4 regions of the Glutamicibacter sp. MOO4 genome follow, and region 3 is predicted to be linked to each of the others. Evidence: riboswitches for the same ligand, from Rfam matches in the RefSeq annotation. Region 3 holds a riboswitch; each other region holds the start of a gene.

Evidence for each region. A riboswitch is a leader RNA that binds a small molecule or an ion and turns the genes downstream of it on or off. The one in region 3 is predicted to bind S-adenosylmethionine.
Region 1: another riboswitch for S-adenosylmethionine. It lies ahead of AC1Z3F_RS11180 (OsmC family protein); the one in region 3 lies ahead of AC1Z3F_RS15340 (acyl-CoA dehydrogenase family protein).
Region 2: another riboswitch for S-adenosylmethionine. It lies ahead of AC1Z3F_RS00480 (hypothetical protein); the one in region 3 lies ahead of AC1Z3F_RS15340 (acyl-CoA dehydrogenase family protein).
Region 4: another riboswitch for S-adenosylmethionine. It lies ahead of AC1Z3F_RS13675 (flavin reductase family protein); the one in region 3 lies ahead of AC1Z3F_RS15340 (acyl-CoA dehydrogenase family protein).

Annotation. Positions count from the first base shown of each region.
Region 1 is NZ_CM167800.1:2,385,377-2,388,818, reverse strand. It holds gene AC1Z3F_RS11190 (SDR family oxidoreductase) at 1-108, shown strand, start outside; gene AC1Z3F_RS11185 (L-idonate 5-dehydrogenase) at 98-1,153, shown strand; gene AC1Z3F_RS11180 (OsmC family protein) at 1,228-1,782, opposite strand; SAM riboswitch class IV at 1,816-1,936, opposite strand; gene AC1Z3F_RS11175 (DEAD/DEAH box helicase) at 2,075-3,442, shown strand, end outside.
Region 2 is NZ_CM167800.1:98,266-101,707, reverse strand. It holds gene AC1Z3F_RS00495 (hypothetical protein) at 1-34, opposite strand, end outside; gene AC1Z3F_RS00490 (helix-turn-helix domain-containing protein) at 129-692, opposite strand; gene AC1Z3F_RS00485 (DinB family protein) at 866-1,480, shown strand; SAM riboswitch class IV at 1,525-1,638, shown strand; gene AC1Z3F_RS00480 (hypothetical protein) at 1,652-1,918, shown strand; gene AC1Z3F_RS00475 (VIT1/CCC1 transporter family protein) at 1,950-3,053, shown strand; gene AC1Z3F_RS00470 (LOG family protein) at 3,073-3,442, opposite strand, start outside.
Region 3 is NZ_CM167800.1:3,276,702-3,280,143, forward strand. It holds gene AC1Z3F_RS15330 (aliphatic sulfonate ABC transporter substrate-binding protein) at 1-352, opposite strand, end outside; gene AC1Z3F_RS15335 (ABC transporter ATP-binding protein) at 434-1,243, opposite strand; SAM riboswitch class I at 1,249-1,351, opposite strand; SAM riboswitch class I at 1,619-1,710, shown strand; gene AC1Z3F_RS15340 (acyl-CoA dehydrogenase family protein) at 1,726-3,066, shown strand; gene AC1Z3F_RS15345 (LLM class flavin-dependent oxidoreductase) at 3,118-3,442, shown strand, end outside.
Region 4 is NZ_CM167800.1:2,926,357-2,929,798, forward strand. It holds gene dnaB (replicative DNA helicase) at 1-862, opposite strand, end outside; gene AC1Z3F_RS13675 (flavin reductase family protein) at 1,513-2,013, opposite strand; SAM riboswitch class IV at 2,110-2,227, opposite strand; gene AC1Z3F_RS13680 (AMP-binding protein) at 2,570-3,442, shown strand, end outside.

The sequences.
Region 1 (3,442 bases), 890 kb from region 3:
ACCGTTGAGGACTTGGCGGGCCCGGCCGTATGGCTGGCCTCGGATGGTTCCAACTACGTCAACGGACAGACTATCTTTATCGACGGAGGCATGAGCGTTGTCGTCTAACACCCTAGCTACTAGCACCGAAGCCGTTGTTGCCCACGCGGCAGGGGATCTACGCGTTGAGCAGATCGAACTAGCCGCACCGGCTGCAGATGAAGCACGCATTTCCATCGCCTACGGCGGTATCTGCGGATCAGACCTGCATTACTGGAGCCATGGTGCTGCCGGTGAATCCATTCTTAAAGCACCTATGGTCTTAGGCCACGAGATTGTTGGCACCGTCCTGCAGACGGCCGCCGATGGCACTGGGCCAGCCGCCGGCACCAAAGTCGCCGTGCATCCGGCAACTCCCGGCGAAACTGGAGAACCTTATCCAACCGAACGTCCCAACCTGTCTCCAGGCTGCACCTATTTAGGATCTGCAGCCCGCTATCCACACACCGAAGGTGCGTTCGCCCGCGAGGTCAACCTACCTGCTCGGATGTTGCGCGCTCTACCCGAGTCCCTTTCACTACGTGATGCCGCGTTGGCGGAACCAGCAGCAGTGGCCTGGCATGCAGTTTCACGTGCGGGAGATGTTGCTGGAAAGCGCGCACTGGTCATCGGTGCCGGCCCCATTGGAGCTTTGGCAGTCGCCGTGCTCAAGCGCGCCGGAGCCGCAGAAATCATTGCGGTGGACATGCATGACAAGCCACTTCAGATCGCAACAAAGCTCGGTGCGACCTCAACCCTGCGGGCGGATGATCAAGAGTCCATCGCCAAGGTTAATGCCGACGTGGTGATCGAGGCTAGTGGCAACTACCGTGGTCTGGCCTCGGCAGTACGCGGTGCTACGCGCGGTGGACGAGTAGTCATGGTTGGCCTGCTACCAACCGGTGAGCAGCCAGCACTGATCTCGCTTGTCATCACCCGTGAACTAGAACTCGTCGGTTCATTCCGTTTTAACGACGAAATTGACCACGTTCTTGCTGCCTTGGCCGACGGGTCGTTACGGATCTCGGATGCTGTCACCCACGAGTTCCCAGTGGGCCAAAGTCTTGAAGCCTTTGAAACGGCCAAGGATGCTTCCACCTCGGGCAAGGTCCTACTGGATTTCCTTAGCGAATAATCCATTACTGTAAAACGCACTGCGGTGGCCCTGAAATTCGGGTCACCGCAGTGCGTTTTTTGGTTCAGCTGAGACTAATTATTAGCTTCAACAACGTGCACCGAGGTAGTCACCGGCACCGGGTTGACGAACAAGTCCAATACTGGGCAGTGAGCATCCACAGCCTGGCGTAGTTCTTCATAACGCTCTGCGGATTCAGGACCCGCAATGTGCACCTGCAAGTCCACGGAGGAGAAGCCCGGACGAATTGTTTCATCAATGCCAAACAGGCCACGAACATCAAGCTGGCCATCAGCGGTGATCTGCACATCATCTACTTGGATGCCCAAGTTTTCCGCGTACAGACGGTAAACAACTACTTGGCAGGAAACCAACGCTGCCAAGGCATATTCCACCGGGCTGGCCGCGATGTCGCTGCCTCCCAGTGCAGCTGGTTCATCAACGGTAAAGCTGTGCTTGCCGGCCCTGATGTTACTGGCTACAGAGTCGAATCCTTCGCCACGAACACTAAAGGTGAGTTGTGCGCTCTGTGGGGCTGCCGAAATGCGTTCACCCCATCCAGTGCCAGCTTCTTGTAAGCGCGCAGAGCGATCTTCGGCCACGGAAAGTTTCTTGGTTGCGGTAGGCATAAGAGGTGTTCTCCCTTTTCTGACGCAAGGGTGCGCCATCGTTTACGCTTCTTGACTCTCAGGATGCGTCGAATCTTCACCTGGGGCACCCGGCACAATGGCTAGAGGGTTGCCGTCCACTCAGCCAGGGCCGTAGTGAGTGGAACTCGTGATTCAGTGATTCATTTTTATCCTTGAGTACCGCTGCGAGTAAAGCATTCGCTTAACTTTTCGTCATTACGAAGCTGTCGGTAACCGTCGATAGGATGGAGGGTAGCAACCGGCTCTATTGCGTACACAACGATTGGCGGATATGGAATACCAGCTGACTATCAAAAACTTGGACTTGGTACTGGACCAGGACACGTTGGAGATTGGTGCGTTCTACTATCAGTCGGGAAAGGTCTCGCACGTTGAACGCCACGTTGAAGCCGGTCTTACTCAAGTGCGCGGACAGGTGCTCGGCGCGCAGGTGAACGCAACCTTCCGATTTGAAGCGCAAGGGATTTCATTTGAAGGTGGTTGCAGCAAACACCCCACCAGTACTCGCTGCGAAGAAGTCGCCGCGTTATTGATTGAAACCATTAACGAAGATGATGAGCCTCTGTACGTTACCGACGGTGCGGTGCGGCCGCATGACTGGCAACGTCAAGCGGTGCCGCAGTGGGAACGTAGTCTTAACCGCCTATTGCCCGTCATCGATGATGAACCGGACGTCGCCCAAGAGCCGCTGGGCCTCATTCTAAAAATCGTTAGCGAACCACGCTACGGTAGCGATGATGCCCTGACCCTTCAGGCTCGCCCGGCGCGACAAGGTACCAAGAGCCCATGGATTCAGACCGGAGTAAGCTGGAAGTCTGTGGCCTTTGACAAGCGGTTCTCCAAAGAACAGCGCCGCGCCATAAGTGAACTGGACCAGCTGCGAGAGCAGGCTGAAAAGCAAAAATACGGTTATGTCTGGGACGTCAAAGACTGGATCTCGCTAATGGATCTGCCGGGCAAAGATTTGCTCGAAGCTTTCGTTGCGCTGCAAGCAGCCGGAGTGCAGATCATCAACGGAAGTAGCAACGCCAAGCCCGCTGTGACCTTCAGCCCTGAGCCGGCGAATGCTTTTGTAGATCTGCGCCGTGGTGAAGACGGGTTGACCATGGAGGGGTTCATTTCCGCACCTGATCCACAAGACTCACATGTACTGCCCGTCGGAAATCCACCGACATTTTTGGTGTACTCGGCTAAGCCGTTGGCCAAGGCTAAAGACTGGGGACTGGCAGAATTTGCTGAGCCTGTTTCAGCAGAACTTGCCTCTTTTATTGCTTCTGGAGTTCAGTTCGTTCCAGCAGCAGACGTTCCGCGTTTTGAGGAAAAACATCTGGAACGCATGCGCCACTTGGCCCCGCTGAAAAGCGTCGACGTGAGCTATAAAATTCCTGCCCCCGCTCGTCCTGTCCTGCGGCTGGCTGTATCTAGCAGCCCAGAAGTTGTCGCACTGTGTTACTCGTGGAAGTACCCGTCCAAAGCACCACGGCAACGTGGCATCGAGAAGGAAATCCTTGCCTCGATCAAGGACAAGCTTGGAGACGACGCTGCCTTGGGACCGGTGAACTCCTCGGGCATTTTTGAAGATCAAGACCTGAGCATCTCTCAGTCCATCGACTTCTTGGTTTATACCCTTCCGCTGCTC
Region 2 (3,442 bases), 330 kb from region 3:
GGTTCTGGGTGCCAGTTGTTTCGCTAGTACTCACGCCACTCCTATCGCTCGCCGCACCATGTGCGTACGGTGAACACACCTTTTTAGAATACGCGCTTGAACGCATCGGCACGAGTAAGGCTCCCCGGTTAGAGGATCAAGGTCCACGTCACCAAGGCCACTTCATCGGCTTCATTTTCCCAGCTATGCGGCTCGCGCCCTGGGAAGGTCATAGTGTCTCCGGCTTGGAGTTCAACGCGTTGATCCGGCAACACTAAAGTGAACCTCCCCGAGATCACATGCAAAACTTCCAGTTCACAGTCCACCGAATACAGTTCGGCTTCACCAACACCCTTGGGCGCGATTTCAGCGCGAATCATCTGAACCCGCCTTTCGCTACGCGGTGTCACCAATTGCTCAGTGATTCCTTCTCCGCCTAGGGACACCCGTGGCGCTTCGGCCAATCGCACCAACATCGTTTCAGGCACTTCAAATAGCGTTCCCACTTCAATGCCGAGCACTTCGCATAGTTTCAGCAGCGTTGAAACCGAAGGGCTGGTCAGATCTCGCTCAACACGCGAGAGAAAGCCCTTGGTCAATCCGGACAGTTCAGCAACCTGGTCGATGGTCATCCGCTGCCTTTGGCGCACCCCGCGTAGCCGTGAACCAATATTGATTGCAGCACCGGTTGATTCCACGGGCAGGGTCTTCATATTTTTGCTCCATCGCCTCTGTTGTTCCGACGCACTAGGCGTCTTCCTGCCATTTGCCTAAGTCAGCAGGCAGGTTTACCAATAGTAAACAGACCCTAGCTGGGGTGCGTCAAATATGTCGCACACCACAACAACTGCTGTTCGCTGAGCAGCCGGCTGATTACACTCGGCATATGAAGAACAGCAAAGAGCTTTTGCGTGAATACCTCAACGACGCCCGCAACGCGGTGATCTATAAAGCTCAGGGACTGAGCGATCACTTGGCCCGCAAGCCACTGACGCCCACCGGCACGCATGTTCTTGGCGTAGTGCATCACTTGGCCATCACCGAATACGGATACTTCGGCCAGTGCCTGGGCCGAGAGATCAACAACCCTTATGTGCAAGAACTCATGGACTCCGACGATCCGCAAGCCGACTTTTTACCGCCAGCACACTTCACCGCCGGCGACATCATTGATTTTTATCAACAGGCGGTCGCATTCTGCGAACAGAGCATCGCGTCCCTGCCATTGGATGCACCGGCCGAAGTGCCATGGTGGATTCGCCGCCGGCACACCACCTTGGAACAGCTCATGATTCATATGATCGCTGAAACCTCCCGGCACGCCGGGCACCTTGATATCGTGCGCGAACAGCTTGATGGCTTCACCGGTCTTCGCCCCGAAGCTCCCAACCTTCCCCCGTATTCCACAACCCAGTGGGAACAGCAGTACACGAAGATCAACCAGCTGTCCCAGACGCTAGACGCTGGGTCCAGCGCGGATGAAGGAAATATTTCAGGCTAGGACTTCACTGGCTTACTTGCACGGGAGTAGCATCGCAAGTGTTGCTTCACGAGACACGGCGTAAAGCTCCGACTTGCCGTGCACCAACCCCAGATTCATGGGTGGTTCGGATGACGAAGCGGTCCGTTCACAATTTTGTGGCCGGGCAAGAACTCAGTGAGAGCGCATCCCATGGCATATTCCGTCCTGCCCATCATCGACCGCCAAACCGGACAAGTTCAGTTCAAGGTCCAGGGCCAATGGCACATTCGATACGTGTGCGATCCAGCTCGCTTAGAATTGCTCATCGTCCGATCCGCGCGCCGCCCGATCTTTGAACCGGCGACCTCGCAGCTAGTACTTTCCATTGCTAGCTCCGGTCAGCCCGAGGGGCAGAGCATCGCTTTTAGTCTTGCCAAATTCCCAAGTCTGAGACCGCTGTCTAAACTGGGTAGCTGATCCGTTATCTGCCAAGAGAGCTGAATTCGAGATGCCGAACCAGTCAGCAACCGAACCTACCCGCGCCCAAATCCAACGTTGGCGCAAGTATCTGGCCGACGAGGTCGCTGAAGGTGCCATCTATCGGACCCTAGCCCAAAAGAAAACTGGGCAAGAGAAGCAAATCCTTCTAGGTCTGGCCGCGGCCGAAGCACGCCATGAGGAACACTGGCGACAAAAACTAGGTGTCCACGCCAAGACGGTCCGCCCCTCCTTGAGGCGCACCATCTTGCGTTTTTTGGCGCTTAGCTTCGGTTCGGTGTTCGTTTTGGCTATGGCACAGCGCTCTGAGAGCAGCTCCCCCTACCGCGATGATCAGGACGCGACCGCGCAAATGGCCGCCGACGAAGAGGTCCACGAAGAGGTAGTGCGTGCTTTGGCCACCGCCGGTCGCGCTCAGCTTTCGGGCAACTTCCGCGCCGCCGTATTTGGCGCCAATGACGGTCTAGTCTCCAACTTGGCGCTCATCATGGGTATTGGCGCCACCGGCGTTTCTTCCACTTTTGTCTTGTTCTCCGGCATTGCCGGGCTGCTGGCCGGAGCATTATCGATGGCCGCTGGCGAATTTGTTTCCGTGCGTTCTCAACGAGAGTTACTCACCGCATCCCGGCCTACCCAGGTCACGCTCACCGCGGCCCCCGATCTGAATCTGGATGCCAACGAGTTGGTACTGATTTACAAGGCTCGCGGAATGAACGATGAAGATGCTGAGCATCGCGCTGCCGAACGCATGGGCCTCTTCACCTGTGATTGCAACCCAGCCTTCTCGCTGAACCCGGAAGAGCGTTCCGAAGAGCTGGAGAATGAACATGAGGAGCTCGGCTCGGCCACCGGCGCCGCCGGCACCTCGTTCCTGCTCTTCGCTTCCGGTGCGGTCATCCCGATCCTGCCGTATATCTTCGGCATGAGCGGCCTGCCTGCCGTGATCCTCTCGGTGGCCCTAGTCGGAATTGCTTTGATGCTCACCGGCGCTATCGTAGGTCTACTCTCCGGAGCGTCCCCGATGAAGCGTGGGCTGCGCCAACTAGCCATCGGCTGGGGAGCTGCGGCAGTGACCTACTGCTTGGGACTCATCTTCGACGTACAGCTGGGCTAGAGCCAAGGAATTATTTGTCTCACCAGCGGGTACGCCGGCGTAGCGTGCTCATAGAACCAATAAATTCCATCGCTTCTTCGGCAGTATCTACCAGCGCAATTTTCTCTTCCATGACCCGGTCTGCGGCCAACGCCTTGAGCAAAGGCCAAGCTGGCATAGTTTCAGTCCAGTACTCGCGCCCTAGCAAGACCATGGGCACCACACGCGCGCCGGTGGCGTAGTAGTTTTCGCAGGCGTCTTGGAAGATTTCCTGCACCGTACCTGCAGCACCCGGCAGAACAATTAGTCCCCCGTTAGCCTGCTCCAACAAAATCGCTTCGCGAATAGAGTTGGTGAAAAATTTTGCGATCTTTGTTGCAAACAAATTCGGTGGCTCATGGCCATAGAAC
Region 3 (3,442 bases):
ACAGGTCGATAGTCTTGATCGGTGAACCGTTGGACCGGGCTAACAAAGCGGCGGATCCTGCGGTGGAGCCAACATTCACTGCGTCAGCACGTAATGCTTCATTGGCCTTGTTAGAGCCAGCGGACTGAACCCATTCCACCTTGACGCCTTGATCCTTAGCGGCGTCGTCGAGCCAACCTTTTTCTTTGATGACCAGGCTCAGCGGGTTGTAGGTGGCGAAGTCAATGGACAGGGTCTTATCTGATCCTGAGGCCGTAGCGTTTTCTCCGGCGCAACCGGTCAGGGCAGTAGCCCCGATCAACAGTGCTGCGGTGGCAAGTGCGGTACGTCGAGTGAAGCGGTGCGAAAGCATAATAATCCTCTAAATTGTGCGTGCGGGTAAGCGACAGCTATGTCGCTGATGGAGTAGATCAGGGGGAATCGGTGTTAAACGTCAATGGTTAGTCGGGTCCACACCAAGAAGTCGAAGCAATCCTGCGCGGTGAGCGATGAACTGATCTTCGTTGTGTTTGCGAGGATGAGAAGCGCTCATTGAGAGTTCTTTAATGACGGTGGCCGCGGTATCTTGACCCTCACGTCCCAGGACGATGACTCGGTCAGCCAAGGTCAACGCCTCGTCCACGTCGTGGGTGACCATAAGAATTGTGGTGGGGAAGGAAGCATGGATGGAGAGCAATAGATCTTGCATTTTCAGCCGCGTCAAAGCGTCCAGTGCGCCGAAGGGTTCATCAAGTAGCAGCACTCCAGGGCGCCGTGCCAAGGCACGAGCCAGCGAGACGCGCTGAGCCATACCACCTGAAATTTCGCGCGGGCGAAGATCTGTCGCGTGGCTGAGCCCGGTCAGCTCGATTAATTCATCAATCAGTTCAGCACCGTCGGCCTTGCTGGTACCTGGCGCGAGGCCCAAAGCGATATTTTCTCGGACCGATCGCCACGGTAGTAGTCGTGGTTCCTGAAATGCGACCGCACATAGTTCGTTGATGCCATCTACGTTGCGTTTTCCGGTACGGATGGATCCGGTGGATGGTTGGTCCAACCCGGAGACCGCGCGAAGCAGTGTGGACTTGCCGCAGCCGCTAGCACCAAGGATCGCAACAACTTGGCCCGCGGGGATCTGCAAGTTGATATCGCTGAGGACCGCGCGGCTTTCACTTTTGGTGGTGAAGGTGCGCGAAACATTGCTGAATTCCACGTCTAAAGCGGTCGAGGTGTGCGCTTGAGGCAGTGCAAGGCTAAGAGCCATGATCATCTCCATCGGTCCTGGCGGTAGCACCGGCCTATGGAGTGTGTCATCCATAGGTGGTTGCTGCGGCGTCACTGAGCCAGATCTCTCGGCCGCTCGGGATGGTTACGTGTCCATTACAGGCTTTCGAACGATTTGAAAGCAAATCTTGCGTAACATGAAAAATCTTCGATAACTACGTCACATGCGCGGGTTATTTCGTTATTTATTTCATTAGAAGGCTGTTTAATCGATAGTTGGGGATTCTTGCCAAGTCATCTTCGATATGACGCGTCATTGACTGTGCAACGCAACTGTCAAGCCACCTGGTCTGAACAATGAAATGTGACTTCGTGGCTTGGAATGATTGCTTTGTTACGGCTACAAATGAATGACAACCCATCCAGAGCGGCTGAGAGATCTGGCTCGACGACGCCGCAGCAACCACCCGAATCGCGGGACGGTGCTACCGCCAGGACCGATGGAAAGAATTGAGGACTTCAATGTCATTTGGCGAGTCGCCGAACTCTTCCGGTTTGGACTTCAACCAGCTCAGCGATCCTTCGCAGGCTAGCGCCATGGGACTAGATGACTTCGAAGAGCAACTGCCTACCCGGCAACTACTCAAAGTCACACCCGGTCCGGGCGCGGATGAACAGTATGACCGTTTGGCTGAAATTTTCCGTCCGGTATTCGCGCAGATCGCGTCTACCGCAAGGGACCGCGATCGCAACCGCGTGCTTCCCTTTGAACAGGTGGGCCTGCTGAACCGCGACCGCTTTGGTGCGCTGCGCATTCCAGTTTCTGAGGGCGGCTACGGCGCACGTCTGGTTGACGTGTTCCGCCTGCTGATTGAACTTTCCGAGGCTGATTCCCATGTTGGCCAGCTCTGGCGAGCACACATCGCCTTTGTGGAGAGCATTCTGATTCTTGAAGATCAAGAGCTGCGCAACAAGTGGGTTACCCGTATTGCTGCCGGTCAGATTGTCGGCAATGCGTACACCGAACGTGGCGGCAACGCACTAGGTACGCTGAACACCAAGGTCACCGAGTCTGAGGGCCGCTGGCTAGTTGACGGTGAAAAGTATTACTGCACCGGCACCATCTTTGCCGACTGGACCGCAGTGGCAGTGGCCCATCCAGAAAAGGCTGGCCGGCAGATTGCCGTCGTTTCCACCCAACGCAGTGGCGTAAAAATCCTTGACGATTGGGATGGGTTTGGTCAGGGGCTGACCGGTACCGGCACCACCGAGTTCCATCAGGTGCCCGTGGACTGTTTTATCCCACAGGCAACTAACGACTCCGAAGCTGCGATCTACCAGCTGGTCCTCACCGCAGTGCAAGCAGGTATTGCCCGCGCCGCGCTGAACGATCTGCGCCAGTCGGTCCAGAACCGTACCCGCATCTTCACCACCGGCACCGGCGTTCCGGCCTACCGCGAACCACAGGTACTTCAGCTGGTCGGCGAAGTCTCAGCAGAGTCCTTCGCCGTCGACTCGGTAGTGATTGGCGCAGTACTAGAAGTTGAAGCAGCACTGGTAGACCCAGGACTGAACGACGAGGAACGCTACGCGGTCTGTGAACTATCGGCTAACCGCGCCCAGACCATCGTGCAACCGTTGGTGCTCGGAGCAACCAGCAAACTCTTTGACGGTTTAGGGGCCTCATCAACCAGCATTGTGTGCAACCTAGATCGGCACTGGCGTAACGCACGAACCATCGCCACCCACAACCCGGCCATGTACAAGGCGCGCATCGTGGGGGACTACGAAATCAATGCGGTTCAGCCTCAACGTCTCTTGGTCACCGGCGAAGACAGCAACAACCAAAACTACGGCGCCTAAGCGCCTAATTTCTAATTTCACCAATACAGATTCACGGCAAGGAGAACACCTATGAGCACGAAGCGCGAAATTCTCTTCAACGCATTCGACATGAACTGCGTGGTGCACCAGTCGCCAGGTCTGTGGCGTCACCCAGATGACAAAGCCTCAACGTACAACACCATCGGCTACTGGACCCACCTAGCGAAGGTGCTAGAAAAGGGTAAGTTCGACGGCCTGTTTATTGCCGACGTACTAGGTACCTACGATGTCTTTAACGGCACCAACGAATCCCCACTGCGCTCGGGCGCACAGGCACCGGTTAATGACCCGATGATGCTGGTCTCGGCCATGGCTGCAGTAACTGAAAACTTGGGCTTCGGCGTCACCGCCGGAA
Region 4 (3,442 bases), 350 kb from region 3:
TGGTGGTTGCAATCTTGGTCCACTGCGAGTCTTCCACCGAACCCTTACGCAGGTCCTGAAGCTGGATGGAGGCTTCTGCCGAAAGCAGGCGCATCGCGATCTCGTTGCGACCCATTTCCAAGGAGAAGAAGACGGTAGCCATATTGTTCTTGATCGCTGCAGAGCGTGCGAAGTCCAGTGCGAAGGTCGACTTACCGACGGCGGGACGAGCAGCGATAATGATCATCTGACCACCCTTGAGACCCTGGGTCAGCTCATCAAATTCGTAGAAACCGGTAGGTACGCCGGTGATGCCGTCGCCCGCGTTGGCTGCGTTTTCGATTTCGTCAACGGTGCCTTCGATGATGTCCGAAAGCCGTACGTAGTCTTCACTGCTGCGGTTTTCGGCAACCTTGTAGACCTCGGCCTGAGCTTCGTTGACGATGGCATCAACTTCACCGTCTGGCGAGTAACCCATCTGAACAATGCGGGTACCTGCGTCCACCAAACGACGAAGTACCGCGCGCTCTCGTACGATTTCTGCGTAGTATCCAGCATTCGCAGCCGTTGGGACTTGCTGGATGAGGTTGTGCAGATATGCGGCGCCACCAATACGTGAGATCTCTCCACGTTTGGTCAGTAAGTCAGCAACGGTCACCGCATCGGCTGGTTCTCCTCGACCATAAAGATCGATGATTGCTTCGTAAATGGATTCGTGAGCGGGACGATAGAAATCGGTGCCACGCAGCGCTTCAACTACGTCTGCAATGGCGTCCTTGGAGAGCATCATGCCACCGAGCACGGACATTTCCGCCTCGATGTCCTGTGGCGGCTTGCGCCCCGCGTCGGATTCCCGTGCCTCGTAAACCGGCTCAGCACTCATTACAGCCACTTCCATCCCTATTGAACCGCTGGGAAAAACTTCCTTGCCAGATGGCAACGCTCCATCATGTCAGTCGATACCGACAACTGAAAAGCGTCTGTGGATATTTCTGTCCCAAAGTCAACACTAAGACCGTTATTTGCTCACGTAAACCTCGTTATCCACAGCGCCTGTGCATAACATGGCCTGACTTGTGGACTGCCCTGTTCACTAACTGGGGAGAACCCTGTGGATTAATAACTATTACCATTCGGTAATATGTTTTGACTTGGGTGTTTGCGTTTACACAGCTGTGGACAGAAAGATATTTTGTTGAAGGTTGCGGCACCCTTCGCAGAGTTATCAACAGCCAAAAGCACCCGGAATTCGGGGTTATTAGCGATATGCACAGAGTTCTACACACATCACCCACAGGCGTGTGGATAACCCTGTGGATAGTGAGATTCTCCTAAAACCCTTAGTCACCGTAGGTTAAGCGGTTAACTTGACCCTCAAAAACGACGTCGTCCACATTTCTTTGCCCCCAAGACATCTTTTGTCCCCGTGGATAACTCACCACATCATCAAAATGCTGCCGTCACGCAAAAACGCTCCGGGTGGAACACCATGTGTTCCTTCCGGAGCGTTTGAGCAACTAGCTAGCTGAAGTATTAGACGAGTTCAGGAACTGGGATTGAATGAAATCGTGAATCATGGAAGATCTGTGGCGAATGTTCGGAGGCGTGGTGCCCATGCACCTCCAAGAAGACGACCCAGTGATCACCAGCTTCAACTTCGTTGTAGATGGAAGTCTCCAGCCACAATGTGGATTCTTCGATAAACAGCGCACCCTGATCAGTGACGGCAGTGTCTACACCGCGGAAGCGGTCGCCGGTCTTTGAGGCGAGCTGCGCACATACTCCCCCATTGCGGTCGCTAAGCACTGAGACGCCAATATGGCCAGCTTCGCGTAATTTGGGCCAGGTGTTAGAAGTTTTCTGTACTGCAAACATCACCAGCGCAGGTTCCAACGAAACACCAACGGTGAACGACGAAGCGATAATTCCGGTTTTTACACCGTCAATCTCGGCGCAAAGAGCTGCGATGCCTGAGGGGTGCTGAGCGAAAACCTTGCGGAGCGTCAGCGGGTCAAGTTCACGATTCAATGACATGGCTCGATTCCTTCTGGTCTTGCCCACGGCGCTGAAGAGACCCGAGCAAACGGTTCGGCGTCCCCGAATCCACTACTCACTGATCATTCACGCAGTGCGCGGTACTTGTTTCAACACCATTTAGCGCGAAACCGAATCCTCACCTGGAGCACCCCACTACCGTAGAGAGGGTTGCCGATCAGCAAGCCAGGGCTTATAGCTGATGCTCTTGATTCTGTTTAAAACGATATGGGTCATGACGAAGTATCGTCAAACAAATCACTTCGTAAATCGCAATATTCAATGATTCATTCGACGCATAGGCCTATATCGAGGTGTCTGGCAGTCAATTATTCAGAAGATGTGTGATCTATAACGCAATCCGCTTATCGGTGACATCCTGCCCAGCTCGGTCACCAAGGCCGCTTCAACGCTTTTCTGGGGCCGCCCACCGTAATGAAACCGGGTTTCTTTCTCTGGTGTTCAGGTTCATGCCACGATAAAAGATGCAGTGTTATGGGTCACACCATTCATTGCCTGCCGCCGTTGCCAGAGATGATGATTGAAGGATACCTCCATGGTAGAAATTCAGGCCAACCATTCAGAACTAACTCCGTTGCGTTTCCTTGAACGCTCGGCTGAGGCCTACCCCAGCAAAACCGCCATCATTCATGGGACTCGTAGTTATACCTACAAAGAATTTGAAACTCGGGTGCACCGTTTTGCTCAAGTACTAGCCGAGCGCATCGAACCCGGTGACCGAGTAGCGGTCTTGGCACCAAACACTCCTGAGATGCTGATGGCTCACTACGCCGTGCCACTAGCCGGAGGTGTACTCATCGCTTTGAACACGCGACTCTCGGCCCACGAGCTGCAGTACATCATCGATCATTCGGGAGCGAAGCTCCTCCTGGCCGATACCGAATTACTGGAGAACACCAAAACCCTGCGACGCGAAAACCCCAGCCTGCAGGCACTGATTGAGATCACCGACGATCAGTTCACCTCCCCACGCCCGAACGTGGAAGTTGATGGCACGTTGGAGCAATTGCTGACTACCGCCAGCGATGAGAAACTGCCCTATGCGATCGCGGACGAGCGCTCTGCCATCGCCTTGAACTACACCTCGGGGACCACGGGAAAGCCCAAGGGTGTGCTCTACTCGCACCGCGGCAGCTACCTGAACTCTCTGGGTGAAGCGCATCATCAAGGCCTTAGCTCAGCGACCCGATACCTCTGGACGCTACCGATGTTTCACTGTAACGGCTGGTGTACACCCTGGGCAGTGACTGCAGTTGGCGGCACCCATCTATGCCTGCGTGGAGTGCGTGAAGATGCAGTGTGGGATGCCATCGAAAACCTGGGAACTACCCACCTGTGCGGCGCGCCGACTGTTTGCTCGATCATCGCCGACTCGACTCGGGCGCACCAACTTCAGGCTCCGCTGCGC